Regions from separate parts of the Brevibacillus sp. genome, predicted to be linked through region 2. Evidence: riboswitches for the same ligand, from Rfam matches in the RefSeq annotation. Region 2 holds a riboswitch; the other holds the start of a gene.
The links. Region 2 has a riboswitch for glycine ahead of gcvT (glycine cleavage system aminomethyltransferase GcvT). Riboswitches for the same ligand answer to the same signal wherever they lie in the genome.

Region 1 (7,312 bases), on a different contig from region 2:
GACGCCTTACACAGAAAAAGAAAAACAGGTGGAGAGAACAAATGACAACGAACGGAACAGTAGAGCAGGTGGATGTCCTCGTGATCGGAGCGGGGCCGGGGGGCTACGTAGCCGCGATCCGGGCGGCTCAGCTCGGCAAGCAGGTCGCGATTGTGGAAAAAGACACGGTCGGCGGCGTATGTTTGAACCGCGGCTGCATTCCTTCCAAGGCGCTGATCTCGGCGGCGCATCAATACGAAGCGATGACGCAATCCGCGAGCATCGGCTTGCAGGCAGCAGAAGTGAGCGTCGATTTCGCCAAGGTTCAGGCATGGAAGCGCAGCGTGGTCGACAAATTGACCGGAGGCGTAAGCTCGCTGCTCAAAGGCAACAAGATCAAAAGAATCAGCGGGGAAGCGCGGCTTGTCGGCGAGCAGCTGGTTGAGGTGAAAAATGGCGACGACTGCATACAGGTGCAATTCCAGCAAGCGATTCTCGCGACAGGCTCGCGTCCGATCGAATTGAAAGCCTTTCCATTCCAGGGCCGCATTCTTTCCTCGACAGAACTGCTGGCGCTTGAAGAATTGCCGAAAAGCTTGCTGGTCATTGGCGGCGGGTATATCGGGATCGAGCTGGGGCAGACATTTGCCAAGCTGGGCACGAAGGTGACGATTTTGGAAGGCTCGGACTCGATTTTGCCTGGCTTTGAAAAAGAACTGTCGCGTCTGGTGGCGAGGAAGCTGAAAAAGCTCGGCGTGGAAGTGCACACCGAAGCGCTGGCCAAAGGGGCGGAACAAACAGCCGAACAGGTCAGCGTCACCTATGCGGCAAAAGGCGAAGAGCGTCAGGCGACCGCCGACTATGTGCTCGTTACGGTTGGCAGACGGCCGAACATCGAGGGGCTGGGATTGGAAAAGCTCGCTGTCAAGTTGACAGAGCGCGGCTTCATCCAGATCGATCAGCAATGCCAAACGAGCGTTCCGCACCTGTATGCGATCGGCGATCTGGTGGAAGGCCCGGCTCTTGCCCACAAAGCGTCGTACGAAGGCAAAATCGCGGCGGAAGCCATCGCTGGCAAAGACAGCAAGCTCACCGACAAAAAGATTCCCGCTGTCGTGTTCTCCGATCCGGAGATTGCCAGCGTGGGACTGACCGAGTCGGAAGCCAAAGAGCGCGGACACGAGGTGGCAGTTGGCAAGTTCCCTTATGCCGCGAATGGGCGGGCACTGTCTCTGAACGTCGGGGAAGGCTTCGTGAAGCTCGTGGGCGACAAGGAGACGGGGCTGCTGCTGGGAGCGCAGATTATCGGGCCGGAAGCGTCCAATCTGATCGGCGAGGTTGCCCTGGCGATTGAAAAAGGGCACACGCTGACAGATATTGCCGAGACGATCCACGCCCATCCGAGCCTGGGGGAAATCATCATGGAAGCGGCAGAAGGAGCGCTCGGGCACGGCATTCATCAACTGAACAAATAACTGCATATCGGCGGATGATGATCGTGGGAGAGACTGGCCGCACTGGCTGGCACCGAAGGAGCAAGTCCCAAAAACCCTTGGGATTAATCTCTCAGGTAAAGAGTACCACGATTGGACGCACCTCTGGAGAGCGCTGCACAAGCCACCCAAGGGGAAAGCTTCGCGAACCGAAGCCAAACTCTCAGGTAAAAAGGACAGAGGAAAGGTAGATTTTTTCCGAAAAAGGAGTCTATCTTTCCATTGTCCTTTTTTCGCGTTCGTACGCTTGGGAAAGGTAGCGAGCAAAAGTTGAAACGGGGGAGATATCGTGAGTTTGCAGGAGCGCGATCAAGAAATTTTGGCGGCGATGGAAGACGAGCGGCAGCGGCAGCATCAAACATTGGAGCTGATTGCTTCCGAGAACTTCGTCAGCGAAGAAGTGATGCAGGCGATGGGGTCCGTACTGACCAACAAATACGCGGAGGGGTACCCGGGAAAACGGTACTACGGGGGCTGCGAGCATGTCGATGTCGTCGAGCGTTTGGCGATCGAACGGGTGAGCAGCTTGTTTGGCGCAACGTACGCGAACGTGCAGCCGCACTCCGGGGCGCAGGCGAATACGGCCGTCTTTTTCTCCCTGCTTTCGCCCGGCGATACGATCATGGGGATGAATTTGTCCCACGGCGGGCATTTGACGCACGGCAGCCCTGTCAGCCTGTCGGGAAAATGGTTCAATGTCGTCGCTTACGGCGTGCGCGAAGATACGCACCGGATCGACTATGAAGAAGTCGAGGCTGTAGCATTGCGCGAGCGGCCGAAGCTGCTGATTGCCGGAGCGAGCGCTTATCCGCGCCAGATCGATTTCGCCCGGTTCAAGGAAATCGCGGACAAAGTCGGAGCCAAGCTGATGGTGGACATGGCGCACATCGCCGGACTGGTCGCCGCAGGCTTGCATCCTTCGCCCGTTCCGCACGCAGATGTCACGACGAGTACGACGCACAAAACATTGCGCGGCCCGCGCGGCGGCATCATCCTGACGAACGACGAAGAAATTTTCAAAGGGATCAACAAAGCCATTTTCCCGGGCATCCAGGGCGGGCCGCTCATGCATGTGATCGCCGCCAAGGCAGTGTCCTTCAAAGAAGCGTTGCAGCCGAGCTTCGTCACCTACGCGCAGCAAGTGGTGAAAAACGCCGCGGCATTGGCGGAAACGCTGAAAAGCGAAGGGGCGACGCTCGTGTCCGGGGGAACGGATAACCATCTGGTCTTGCTCGATGTGCGGCCGTGGGATTTGACAGGCAAAGAAGCGGAGCATCTGCTGGAGGCGGCGGGCATTACGGTGAACAAAAACACGATTCCGTACGATACGGCAAGTCCGTTTGTGACGAGCGGCGTGCGAATCGGCACGGCTGCGATTACGACCCGCGGCATGAAGGAAGCGGATATGGAGACGATTGGCCGGGCGATTGCCGCTGTGCTCAAAGACAAGGGCAGCGAAGCGACGACCGCCAGGGTGAAAAGCGAAATTCGCGGGCTGTGCGAATCTTATCCGCTGTATCAACAGCTCGCAGTGAGGTAAGCAGGAGGAGCGACGATGGTATACAACAGCTGCTTTGATATTATCGGGCCGATTATGGTTGGCCCTTCCAGCTCGCATACAGCGGGAGTCGTCACGATCGGAAAATTCGTCCACGATTTTCTCGGCGGCGAAATCGAGTCAGCGACGATTGTGTTTTACGACTCTTTTTCGGAAACGTACAAAGGGCACGGGACAGACAAGGCAGTGGTCGGCGGCTTGCTCGGGATGGACACGGATGACAGCCGGATACGCGTAGCGCTGGAGCTGGCAGCGGCGAAAGGGCTGCAGGTCGTATTCGAAAAGCGGGGCGACTGCCCGTACTACGATCATCCCAATACCGTCATGATCCAGGCCCGCACAGCACGCGATATCGCCGTCATCGGCGGCGTCTCGCTCGGCGGCGGCATCTCGAAAGTGTTTTACGTGAACGAGTTCGCTGTCGATATTCCGTTGAACGCGCCGTACGATCTGGATGACTTGCGCAACAAGCTTTGGCACAATACACGCTGCGAGGCTGCGGTAGGGGGAGCATAGCATGGACTTTACTTCAATGACAGAGCTGCTCGCTCTCTGTGAATCGACCAACAGGAGCATAGCAGAAGTGATGGTGGCCCGCGAGAGCGCGAAAAGCGGGCGGTCGGAGCAGGAGATTGTGGAAACGATGAAGCTGCGGCTCGTCCGGATGAAAGAGGCGATCGATCAGGGAGTGTCCGATCAGTCCCTCGCCCCAAGCGGCATCTCGGGCGGCGATGCCTACAAGCTGGAGCGCTACCTGGAAAAAGGGGAGCAGCTGACAGGGCCGATTGTCGGGGATGCGATGAAGTTCGCTTTTGCCACCTCGGAAATGAACGCCCGCATGGGAATCATCGTCGCGACGCCAACAGCGGGCTCGGCAGGAATCTTGCCCGGCTGCCTGTTTTCGCTGCACGAAAATCAAAAATATACGTTTGAGCATCTGGTGATGGGGCTGTTCACGGCAAGCGCCATCGGCTATGTGATCGCCAACCGCGCGTTTATTTCGGGTGCTGCGGGAGGCTGCCAGGCAGAAGTTGGATCTGCAACAGCGATGGCTGCTGCCGCGCTCGTCGAGATCAAGCAAGGGACGCCGCGCCAGGCGGTTCATGCGGCTGCCATCGCCTTGAAATCGTTGCTCGGGCTTGTCTGCGATCCGGTTGCAGGCTTGGTGGAAGTGCCGTGCATCAAGCGCAACGTGATCGGTTCTTCCATCGCCTTTTCCGCAGCCGATATCGCGCTGGCTGGCATCGAAAGCCAGATTCCGTGCGATGAAGTGATCGGAGCGATGTACGAGATCGGAAAAAAAATGCCCCGCGCCTACCGCGAGACGGCTCTCGGCGGACTTGCCGTGACGCCAACCGGAGAGGCGGTCAAAGAGAGAATCATGAAATGAAGACGAAGGGATGAGGCTGGATGCAAGCTCAAGCTTTGAAACGAACGCCGCTCTACCCGCTCTACGCCCAGCACGGCGCCAAGGTAATCGACTTTGGCGGCTGGGAGTTGCCTGTGCAGTTCAGCAGTATTATCGAAGAGCATCACACGGTACGGACGAAGGCAGGACTGTTCGATGTGTCCCATATGGGTGAGGTCATGATTGAAGGCCCTGACGCCAGCGCGTTTGTCCAGTCGCTGATTACGAACGACGTGACGACGCTGCAAACGAATCAGGCGCTGTACGCGGCGATGTGCTACCCGGATGGCGGCACAGTGGACGATCTGCTTGTCTACAAGCAGGGCGAGCAAAAATTTTTGCTGGTGATCAACGCGTCCAACATCGACAAAGACGTAGACTGGATCGTCTCGCATGCCAAAGGCGAGGTCACGGTCGAAAATGTGAGCGACGCGACGGCTCAACTGGCGATTCAAGGCCCGCTTGCCGAGCAGGTGCTGCAACGGTTGACCGCAACTGACCTGTCGCAAATCCGCTATTTCTGGTTCCAGCAAGACGTGGATGTCGCGGGCATCAAGGCGCTCGTATCGCGCACAGGCTACACCGGAGAAGACGGCTTCGAGCTGTACGTGTCTGCGGCAGATGCGCCTTCTCTCTGGGAAAAAATTTTGGCGGAGGGCAAAGCAGACGGCGTGCTGCCGTGCGGACTGGGCGCGCGGGACACGCTGCGTTTTGAAGCAAGACTGCCTCTGTACGGGCAAGAGCTGGGGGCCGACATCACGCCGCTTGAAGCCGGGATCGGCTTTGCCGTGAAGCTGCAAAAGGAACAGGACTTCATCGGCAAAGAGGCGCTGCAAAAGCAAAAAGCAGCAGGCGTGCCGCGCAAGCTCGTCGGCGTCGAACTGATCGGCAGAGGGATTCCGCGCCCAGGCTATCCTGTGTTTGCGCAAGAAGCAGGGGAGCAGGATGAGCCGATCGGCTACATCACCTCTGGCACGCAATCCCCGACATTGAAGAAAAACTTGGGGCTGGCGCTGATCCGCGCAGAGTACGCAGCTGTAGACACGCCGCTTGCTGTGGAGATTCGCGGAAAGCGGGTCGAGGCGGTAACGGTCAAATCCCCTTTTTACAAACGCTAAAAAATCAGGAAACGGATGAATCCGAATACGAACGAGTCAAAGGAGATCAGGACATGAGCAAAGTCGTCAAAGGTTGGTTGTACAGCAGGGAACACGAATGGGTCGAGGTGCTGAGCGAAACGAGAGTGCGCGTGGGAATCACCGATTTTGCGCAAAACCAGCTCGGGGATCTCGTATTTGTAGATCTGCCGCAAGTGGGTGCCGAAGTTGTCGCGAATCAAAGCATGGGCTCGGTCGAGTCGGTCAAAGCGGTATCGGACCTGTTTTCGCCAGTGAGCGGCAAAGTGGTGGAAGTGAACAGCGAGCTGGAAGACAGCCCGGAAGTCATCAACAGCGATGCGTACAGCGGCGGCTGGATGATCGTCGTGGAAATCAGCAATCCGGATGAACTGTCCGAGCTGCTTTCTGCGGAACAATATGCAGATTTTGCCTTGGAGGGATAAGTGTGAACTATCGTTACTTGCCAATGACAACGGAAGACAAGCAAGAGATGCTGTCGTTTCTCGGTCTGTCTAGCGTAGAGGAGCTGTTTGCGGACATCCCGGAAGCGATCCGCTTTCAAGGCAGCCTGCAAATTCCGACTGCGCTGTCCGAGCCGGAAACCGTGCGGCATTTTACCAAGCTGGCGAGACAAAATGTCGACAGCAGCGAATACGCCTATTTTCTCGGAGCGGGCATCTACGACCATTACATTCCCAGCACCGTGAACCACGTGATTTCCCGTTCGGAGTTTTACACGGCTTACACGCCGTACCAGCCGGAAATCAGTCAGGGAGAGCTTCAGGCGATTTTTGAATTTCAGACGATGATTTGCGAGCTGACCGGGATGGAAGTAGCGAACTCGTCGATGTACGACGGGCCGACGGCGTTGGCGGAAGCGGCGAATCTGGCTGTCGGCGGCGTTGCCGGAAAAAATGTCATCGTGTCGAAAGCGGTACATCCGGAAGCGCGTGAAATTCTCGGGGTCAATGCCAAGGCTCAAGGCTATGAAGTGATCGAGATTGGCTGCAAGGGCGGCGTGACTGACCTGGAAGCGTTGGAGCAAGCGGTAAACGAACAGACGGCAGCGGTCATGGTGCAGTACCCGAACTTTTTCGGGGCAGTCGAAGATTTGGCTTCGCTTGAGAAAATCGCGCATCAGCACAAGTCGCTGTTTGTCGTCAGTGCCAACCCGCTGGCCCTCGGTGTGTTGCAGCCGCCGGGAGCGTACAACGCCGATATCGTCGTCGGCGAAGCGCAGCCTTTTGGCATCCCGATGCAGCTTGGCGGGCCATCTTGCGGTTATTTTGCCGTCAAGGAAAAGCTCATGCGCAAAATCCCGGGAAGAATCGTCGGCCAGACCGTTGACCAGGAAGGATGCCGCGGATTCGTGCTTACGCTGCAAGCGCGCGAGCAGCACATTCGCCGGGAGAAGGCGACGTCCAATATTTGCTCGAACCAGGCGCTGAACGCTCTGGCTGCCTCTGTCGCCATGACCGCCCTCGGCAAGCGCGGCGTGCAGGAAATGGCCCGGCTGAACGTGCAGAAGACCCAGTATGCGCTGCGCGAGCTGGCGAAGCTGGACAATTGCCAGCTCGTTTACCACAGCCCTGTTTTCAACGAATTTGTGCTCAAGGTGCCGAAAAGCGTAGGCGAAGTCAACCGCGAGCTGTTGAGGAAAAAGATCGTCGGGGGCTACGACCTCGGGCGGGATTACCCTGAGCTGGCCAACCACATGCTTTTGGCTGTGACGGAAGCACGCACGAAAGAAGAGATC
Region 2 (7,312 bases):
CCCGCTTCGCCAGTTCTTCGTAGTAGGCGGCGAGAATGTCCAGTTCTTCCGCCAAGCGGGCTTTTGCCTCGGCAGCCCACGCCTGGTCTTCCTTGGCGATGACCGCTTCGGCTTCCTGGCGAGCCATCTGGAGCGCATCCTCTACGGAAATTTTCCGATCAAGCGTATAGAAATAGTCCGGGATGGCCGGGGAGAGCGGCAACTGAAACAAGTACGTCGAAAAGTCGTGCACGACCCGCGGCTGGTGCAGGTTGACCCCGAGGTAGAGCATGAGATCGCGCCGCTTGTCGCACAGAAACGACACTTTTAGATTGATGCCCAGCCACGGAACGAGCGGCGTAGAACGGCGTTTGCCCGTGGCGGGGAGCGAAGCGGTATTTTGCTCGTACATGCAGACGAATTGACCGTGCTTTTTCGCCGAGGCAAAAATTTGCTGCATGCGCCCGGCGCCGAGGTGCAGGTGTTCGGCACGCAGCCCATCCGGCATGCGGTCGGGATGAAAGGCGAAGGTGAGCACGAGCGGCTGGTACGCCAGATTCATTTTGTCGACCCAGCTCCAGTAAAAAGGCCGGTTGCCGATATCTTTGTCGACCTCGACAGGCAGTTTGACCGTCAAGTAGTCGGGGTGGGATTCGACGATGTGAGCAGAAAAAGTCGCGAGATAGCGCTCTACGAATTGCCTGACCTGGTTGGCTTGCATCAGGGAACCTCTTTTCTTGTTGGCTAGTTGGGGGCATCCAGACTACTGCTCGGCGGCTTCCGAGAGAGCAGGGGCGACGTGCGGCTGGCGGCTTGCGCGAATCGCGTGCCCCATGTTGTCCAGCTTCAAAGCCATTTCGCGCGTGGATGCGGAGTCCATAATAATTTGCGTCAAGTTTTCTTCCAGCGAGGAACTCAGGTTGAGGCGTTCGACGATATCATCGAGTTCGCCGATGACCATTTCAAACAGATCGATTTTTTCGTACAGCAGTTTGAGAATATGTTCTTCGATCGTCCCGACCGTGGACAGATTGTAAATGTGCACATCCCGCTTTTGCCCGAGACGGTGAACGCGGCCGATTCGCTGTTCGACACGCATCGGGTTCCAAGGCATGTCGTAGTTGATCACCTGATTGCAAAATTGCAGGTTGATCCCTTCGCCGCCTGCTTCTGTCGCGATCAGCACTTGTGCGCGGTTTTGAAACAGATCGGTCATCCAGTCTTTTTTGCTGCGCTTGAAGCCGCCGCGAAACGGCACAGAGGTAATTCCGTGGTCATGCAAATATTTTTGCAAGTAATTTTGCGTGGCCCGATATTCGGTGAAAACGATCACTTTGTCGTTGATCTGCTGAATCAGCTCGACCGTTTTGGCGGCCTTGGAATGCGTCTCGATCCGCTTGATCATCTCCACCAGTTCCAGTATTTGCGCCCGCAGCAAAGACTCCTCGCTGGTGCGTTGATGCATGTTGTACAGCGTCATGAAGGAGGCTTCCTTGCTGGAGCAAACCTCGCGCTGGAGCGTGATGAGAGCGAGCGAATTGAACAGCCCGGTTCCCGTCTTGTACTGATCGTGGACAAAGCGCGTGACGCCCTCGTACAGCTCCATCTCCTCCTGCGTCAGCTCGATGGGAATCGACTGCACGCGGCGGCTGGTGAACTGGATGCCGCCGTCGCTTCGCTTGTTGCGAATCATGACCTTTTCGATTTCTTCGCGCAATTTTTCGCTGTTTTTCGATTGGCGCTTTCCCTCGACGTAATTGGTGGAAAACGACGTCGAGTGGCCCAGATGCCCCGGTTTGAGCAAATTGATCAGGTTGTACAGCTCGTCCATCTCGTTCTGGATAGGGGTGGCGGTGAGCAGCAAACAGTATTTTTTGCGAATTTCCTTCACGAATTGATAGTTTCGGGTTCGCTTGTTTTTGAGCTTGTGCGCTTCGTCGATAATGAGCATGTCGTAGTCGATATCGAGCACATGGCGGCGATGCGGGTCGCGTTTGGCCGTGTCGATGGAAGCGACGACGACTTCGTGCTGACGCCACATGTACTCTTTTTTTTGCGCGACGGCAGGAATGCCGAATTTTTGTTGCAGTTCTTTTGTCCACTGAATGACGAGAGAGGCGGGAACGAGGACGAGAATTTTTTTCGCCAAGCCTCTGACCATGTATTCTTTCATGATCAACCCTGCCTCGATGGTCTTGCCCAATCCGACTTCATCCGCGAGAATCGCGCGGCCGCGCATGTCATTCAGCACGCGTTCCGCCGTCTGGAGCTGATGGGGAAAAGGCGAGAGCAGCGGCAAGTAGTTCAGGCATTGCAAAGAATCGAACTCGCGAACCGCCATCGCTTCTTCTGCTTCCAGCGCCAGCTTGAACAGCTCCCACTTGTCCCATGGACCATCTTCGTGCAGCCGCTCGGTCAGCGGCGATATCCAGCTCGTGTCAAATGAAACAGGAACATTCGGCATATACGTTACTCCTTTACACAGCTCTGCCATAACTTTCATGCGTTTTAATAAAAAACTTAACATTATGGGTAATGTTCATCACTTTGTTAAGTATTTCTTGATCTGACTGTTAATTTGCATATTTTCAACTGTCGACTCTCATGGTAGGATATAGAGGAAGTTCGTTCATTAGTATGGAAATCATAGCAAAAACTTATGTATGACCATCTAACCAACGCGAATGATAGTAGCAGGGAGAGACTGCGTGAACCACTGCAGCGCCGAAGGAGCAAGCCGGTAACGGTGAATCTCTCAGGCAAAAGAACCTCTACTGGACGCAACTCTGGAGAGAGCTCGCATGTCGAGCCACCAAAGGGGAAACTTGCAAGCCCGGTGATCCCCGCCGAGCTTGATTGGCAAGGTAACTCTCAGGTACCAAGGACAGAGGAGGAGAAATGGGCACCTTTCTTTTGGTGTACCCGTTTTTTCGCCTCTGTTTTTTCATGGGGAAAAATGCCGACTATCTGCCTTTAGGAGGTGCCACACATGTCCAATCTGAAAAGAACGCCACTGTTTGATTCCTATGCAAAATACGGCGCCAAAACAATCGACTTCGGCGGTTGGGAGCTGCCTGTACAGTTTTCCAGCATTGGTCAGGAGCATGAAGCTGTTCGCACGAAAGCAGGTTTGTTTGATGTATCCCACATGGGAGAGGTGGACGTAAAAGGCGAGAGCGCGCTCGAATACTTGCAGCGCGTGACAACCAACGACGTTTCCAAGCTGGCAGTGGGACAAGCTCAATACAGCGTGCTTTGCTACCCGGACGGCGGTACGGTCGACGATTTGCTCGTTTACAAATACGCAGACGACCATTACCTGCTTGTCATCAACGCTGGCAATATTGACAAAGACTATGCATGGCTGCAGGAGCACCTGATTCCGGGCGTCACGATCGAAAATATCTCGCCGCAAACGGCGCAGATTGCGATCCAGGGGCCTTTGGCTGAATCGATTTTGCAAAAGCTGACCCAAACGGATCTGTCCCAAATCGGCTTTTTCCGTTTTGAGCGCGATGTAGAGGTTAGCGGTATTCCGGCATTGGTATCCCGTACAGGCTACACGGGCGAAGATGGCTTCGAGATTTACCTGGCTGCGGATCGTGCGGCAGAGCTGTGGGACGCCCTGCTTGAAGCAGGCAAAGAAGACGGTCTGGTTGCTTGCGGACTGGGGGCGCGTGACACGCTGCGCTTTGAAGCCAAGCTGCCACTGTACGGTCAGGAACTGAGCAAGGACATTACACCGATCGAAGCGGGTATCGGCTTCGCGGTGAAGGTAGATAAAGCAGTGCCGTTCATCGGCCAAGAGGTGTTGAAAGCGCAAAAAGAAAACGGCGCGCCTCGCAAGCTGGTAGGGATCGAGATGATCGATCGCGGCATTCCGCGCACGCACTATCCGGTCTATGTCGGAGAAGAGCTGGTAGGAGAAGTGACCACAGGGACACAATCCCCGACCTTGAAGAAAAACGTTGGTCTGGCCCTGGTCAAAAGCGAGCACACGGCGATTGGCACAGAGGTTGAAGTGGAAATTCGCGGAAAACGACTGAAAGCTGTTGTTGTTGCCGCTCCTTTTTATAAACGTGCGAAATAACCAAGCATAAGCCCACAATACATCCTATTTGAGGAGGACAACGTTCGTGAAATACCGCTACCTGCCCCAAACTGATCAGGACAAGCGCGAAATGCTCGAAACTCTGGGCATTTCCAGTGTAGAAGAACTGTTTGCAGACATTCCGGAAGAGGTGCGTTTCAAAGGTGCGCTGAACATTCCAGAAGCTCTGTCCGAGCCTGATCTGGTCAAATACTTCACTCGCCTGGCTAACAAAAACGTCAACTTCAGCACACACGTCAACTTTTTGGGTGCTGGCGTTTATCAGCACTATGCGCCAAGCACAGTCAACCACATGCTGCTCCGCGGAGAATTTTTCACGGCTTATACGCCTTACCAGCCTGAAATCAGCCAAGGCGAGCTGCAAGCGATTTTTGAATTTCAGACAATGGTGTGTGAACTGACAGGAATGGAAGTAGCGAACTCCTCCATGTACGACGGAGCGACTTCCTTGGCAGAAGCGGCTATGATGGCGGCTGGTCACACTGGCAAAAAGCGCGTCATCGTTTCCCGCGCGGTGCATCCGGAAGCGCGCGGCGTTCTGAAAACATACGCGTACGGTCAAGGCGTAGAACTGGTTGAAGTCGGCATCAACAGCGATGGCGTAACCGACACACAAGCTCTGGAAGCGCTGATTGACGAAAACACAGCGGCTGTGATCGTGCAATATCCTAACTTCTTCGGAAACGTGGAAGACTTGGCAGCAGTTGAGCCGATTGCTCATGGCAAAGGCGCCCTGTTCGTCGTTTCTTCCAACCCGCTTGCACTGGGCGTATTGGAAGCGCCAGGCAAACTGGGCGCTGACATCGTAGTAGGCGACATGCAACCGTTCGGTATCCCGGCATCGTTTGGCGGACCGCACTGCGGATATTTTGCGACGACGAGCAAGCTGATGCGCAAAATGCCAGGACGCATCGTCGGGCAAACGAAAGACGAGAACGGCAAGCGCGGTTTCGTACTGACGCTGCAAGCTCGTGAACAGCATATCCGTCGTGAAAAAGCGACTTCGAACATTTGCTCCAACCAGGCGCTGTTGGCACTGGCGGCTGCGATCACCCTGACTGGACTCGGAAAACAAGGCGTACAGGAAATGGCGATGATGAACCTGCAAAAGGCGCATTACGCGAAGCAAGCCCTGCAAGCCAAAGGGCTGGAAGTCGTATTTACTTCCCCGTTCTTCAACGAGTTCGTGGTCAAGCTGTCCAAGCCAGTAGCAGAAGCCAACAAGCAACTGCTCCAGGCAGGAATCATCGGCGGCTACGATCTGGGGCTGGATTACCCAGAATTTGCAGGCCATACCTTGCTCGCAGTAACCGAGCTTCGGACCAAGGAAGAAATCGACACATTGGCGGCTGAATTGGAGGCGATCACACGTGCGTAACGACCAGGAGAAAGCACTGATTTTTGAAATGAGCAAACCGGGCCGTGTGGGCTACAATCTGCCGGCATTGGATGTACCGGAAGTAGAGGTCGCAAGCCTTTTGCCAAAGCACCTCATTCGTGAAACCCCTGCTGAATTGCCAGAGGTATCCGAGCTGCAACTCGTTCGCCACTACACCGAGTTGTCCCGTCGCAACCACGGGGTAGACAACGGCTTCTACCCGCTCGGTTCTTGCACGATGAAATACAATCCGAAAATCAACGAAGACGTGGCTCGCTATGCCGGCTTCGCGCAAACTCACCCGTACCAGCCGGAAGAAACTGTACAAGGCGCACTGGAGCTTTTGTACAACCTGCAAGAAGAACTGGCTGAAATCACCGGAATGGACGCCGTTACCCTGCAACCGGCTGCCGGAGCGGCAGGCGAGTGGACGGGTCTGATGATGATCCGCGCTTACCATGAAAGCCGTGGAGAAGCTCACCGTACAAAAGTAATCGTGCCGAACTCCGCGCACGGTACAAACCCGGCGTCTGCGGCTGTAGCAGGTCTGGATACCGTTACGATTGCTTCTGACGAGCGCGGTCTGGTAGACATTCAAGCTCTGCGCGATGCGGTTGGCTCTGACACGGCAGCGCTCATGCTGACCAACCCGAACACACTCGGTCTGTTCGAGGAAGACATCGTCGAGATGGCGAAAATCGTCCACGAAGCAGGCGGCTTGCTGTACTACGATGGAGCCAATGCGAATGCGATCCTCGGCATTGCCCGTCCAGGCGACATGGGCTTTGACGTCGTGCATCTCAACTTGCACAAAACATTTACCGGACCACACGGCGGCGGCGGCCCAGGTGCTGGACCAGTCGGCGTGAAAAAGGTTCTCGAACCATTTTTGCCAACGCCAATCGTGGCGAAAAAAGAAGACGGCAGCTTCTACTGGGACAGCAACCGTCCGGAATCGATCGGCCGCGTAAAAGGCTACAACGGAAACTTCGGCATTCTCGTTCGCGCTTACAGCTACATCCGCACGATGGGTCCAGAAGGTTTGCTGCAAGTTTCGCAAAATGCGGTGCTCAGCGCCAACTACATGATGCGTCGTCTCGCTACGGCGTACAACCTGCCGTTTGACCGCGTCTGCAAGCACGAATTTGTCTTGTCTGGCGTGAACCAAAAGAAACTCGGCGTGCGCACGCTGGATATCGCAAAACGTTTGCTCGACTTCGGCTACCATCCGCCAACGATCTACTTCCCGCTGATTGTCGATGAGTGCCTGATGATCGAGCCGACTGAAACCGAGACAAAAGAAACGCTCGACGAGTTCATCGACGTCATGCTGCAAATTGCCCGCGAGTGTGAAGAAACACCTGAGCTTGTACAGGAAGCTCCGCACACGACCGTGGTAAAACGTCTGGATGAAGCGACTGCGGCACGCAAGCCGATCCTGCGCTATCAGCCACAAGCTTAATAACTCTCTTTGGGAAAAGCCGCCTTTTTACAGGGCGGTTTTTCTTTCCGAATGATGCTATCATGAACAGATGGGGTTGATCCGACTTTCGGGGAGAGAAGACAAACATGAGCAAACGGATAGTATTTACTGGCGGCGGGTCTGCCGGGCACGTCACGCTCAACCTCGCCCTCATCCCGCATTTTTTGCAGCGGGGCTGGGAGGTGGCCTACATCGGCTCGACAGAGGGGATTGAGCGGGAGCTGGTCGAGAAGCTGGACGGCGTGCGCTACATCGGGATTGCTACAGGCAAGCTGCGCCGATATTTTGCTTGGAAAAACTTCACGGACCCGCTGCGTGTGAGCAAAGGGGCTTGGCAGGCGTACCGCTTCCTCGCTGACTG

Region 1: it holds a riboswitch for glycine, as region 2 does, so the genes downstream of both, glyA (serine hydroxymethyltransferase) here and gcvT (glycine cleavage system aminomethyltransferase GcvT) in region 2, are expected to answer to the same signal.

The regions. Positions count from the first base shown of each region.
Region 1 is NZ_DOTK01000096.1:16,613-23,924, reverse strand. It holds gene lpdA (dihydrolipoyl dehydrogenase) at 42-1,454, shown strand; glycine riboswitch at 1,469-1,572, shown strand; glycine riboswitch at 1,575-1,655, shown strand; gene glyA (serine hydroxymethyltransferase) at 1,759-3,012, shown strand; gene DEP07_RS27695 (serine dehydratase beta chain) at 3,028-3,546, shown strand; gene sdaAA (L-serine ammonia-lyase, iron-sulfur-dependent, subunit alpha) at 3,548-4,420, shown strand; gene gcvT (glycine cleavage system aminomethyltransferase GcvT) at 4,441-5,556, shown strand; gene gcvH (glycine cleavage system protein GcvH) at 5,610-5,999, shown strand; gene gcvPA (aminomethyl-transferring glycine dehydrogenase subunit GcvPA) at 6,023-7,312, shown strand, end outside.
Region 2 is NZ_DOTK01000079.1:84,146-91,457, reverse strand. It holds gene DEP07_RS23750 (YqhG family protein) at 1-700, opposite strand, end outside; gene DEP07_RS23745 (DEAD/DEAH box helicase) at 743-2,443, opposite strand; glycine riboswitch at 2,664-2,760, shown strand; glycine riboswitch at 2,761-2,877, shown strand; gene gcvT (glycine cleavage system aminomethyltransferase GcvT) at 2,969-4,069, shown strand; gene gcvPA (aminomethyl-transferring glycine dehydrogenase subunit GcvPA) at 4,116-5,468, shown strand; gene gcvPB (aminomethyl-transferring glycine dehydrogenase subunit GcvPB) at 5,461-6,930, shown strand; gene DEP07_RS23725 (undecaprenyldiphospho-muramoylpentapeptide beta-N-acetylglucosaminyltransferase) at 7,038-7,312, shown strand, end outside.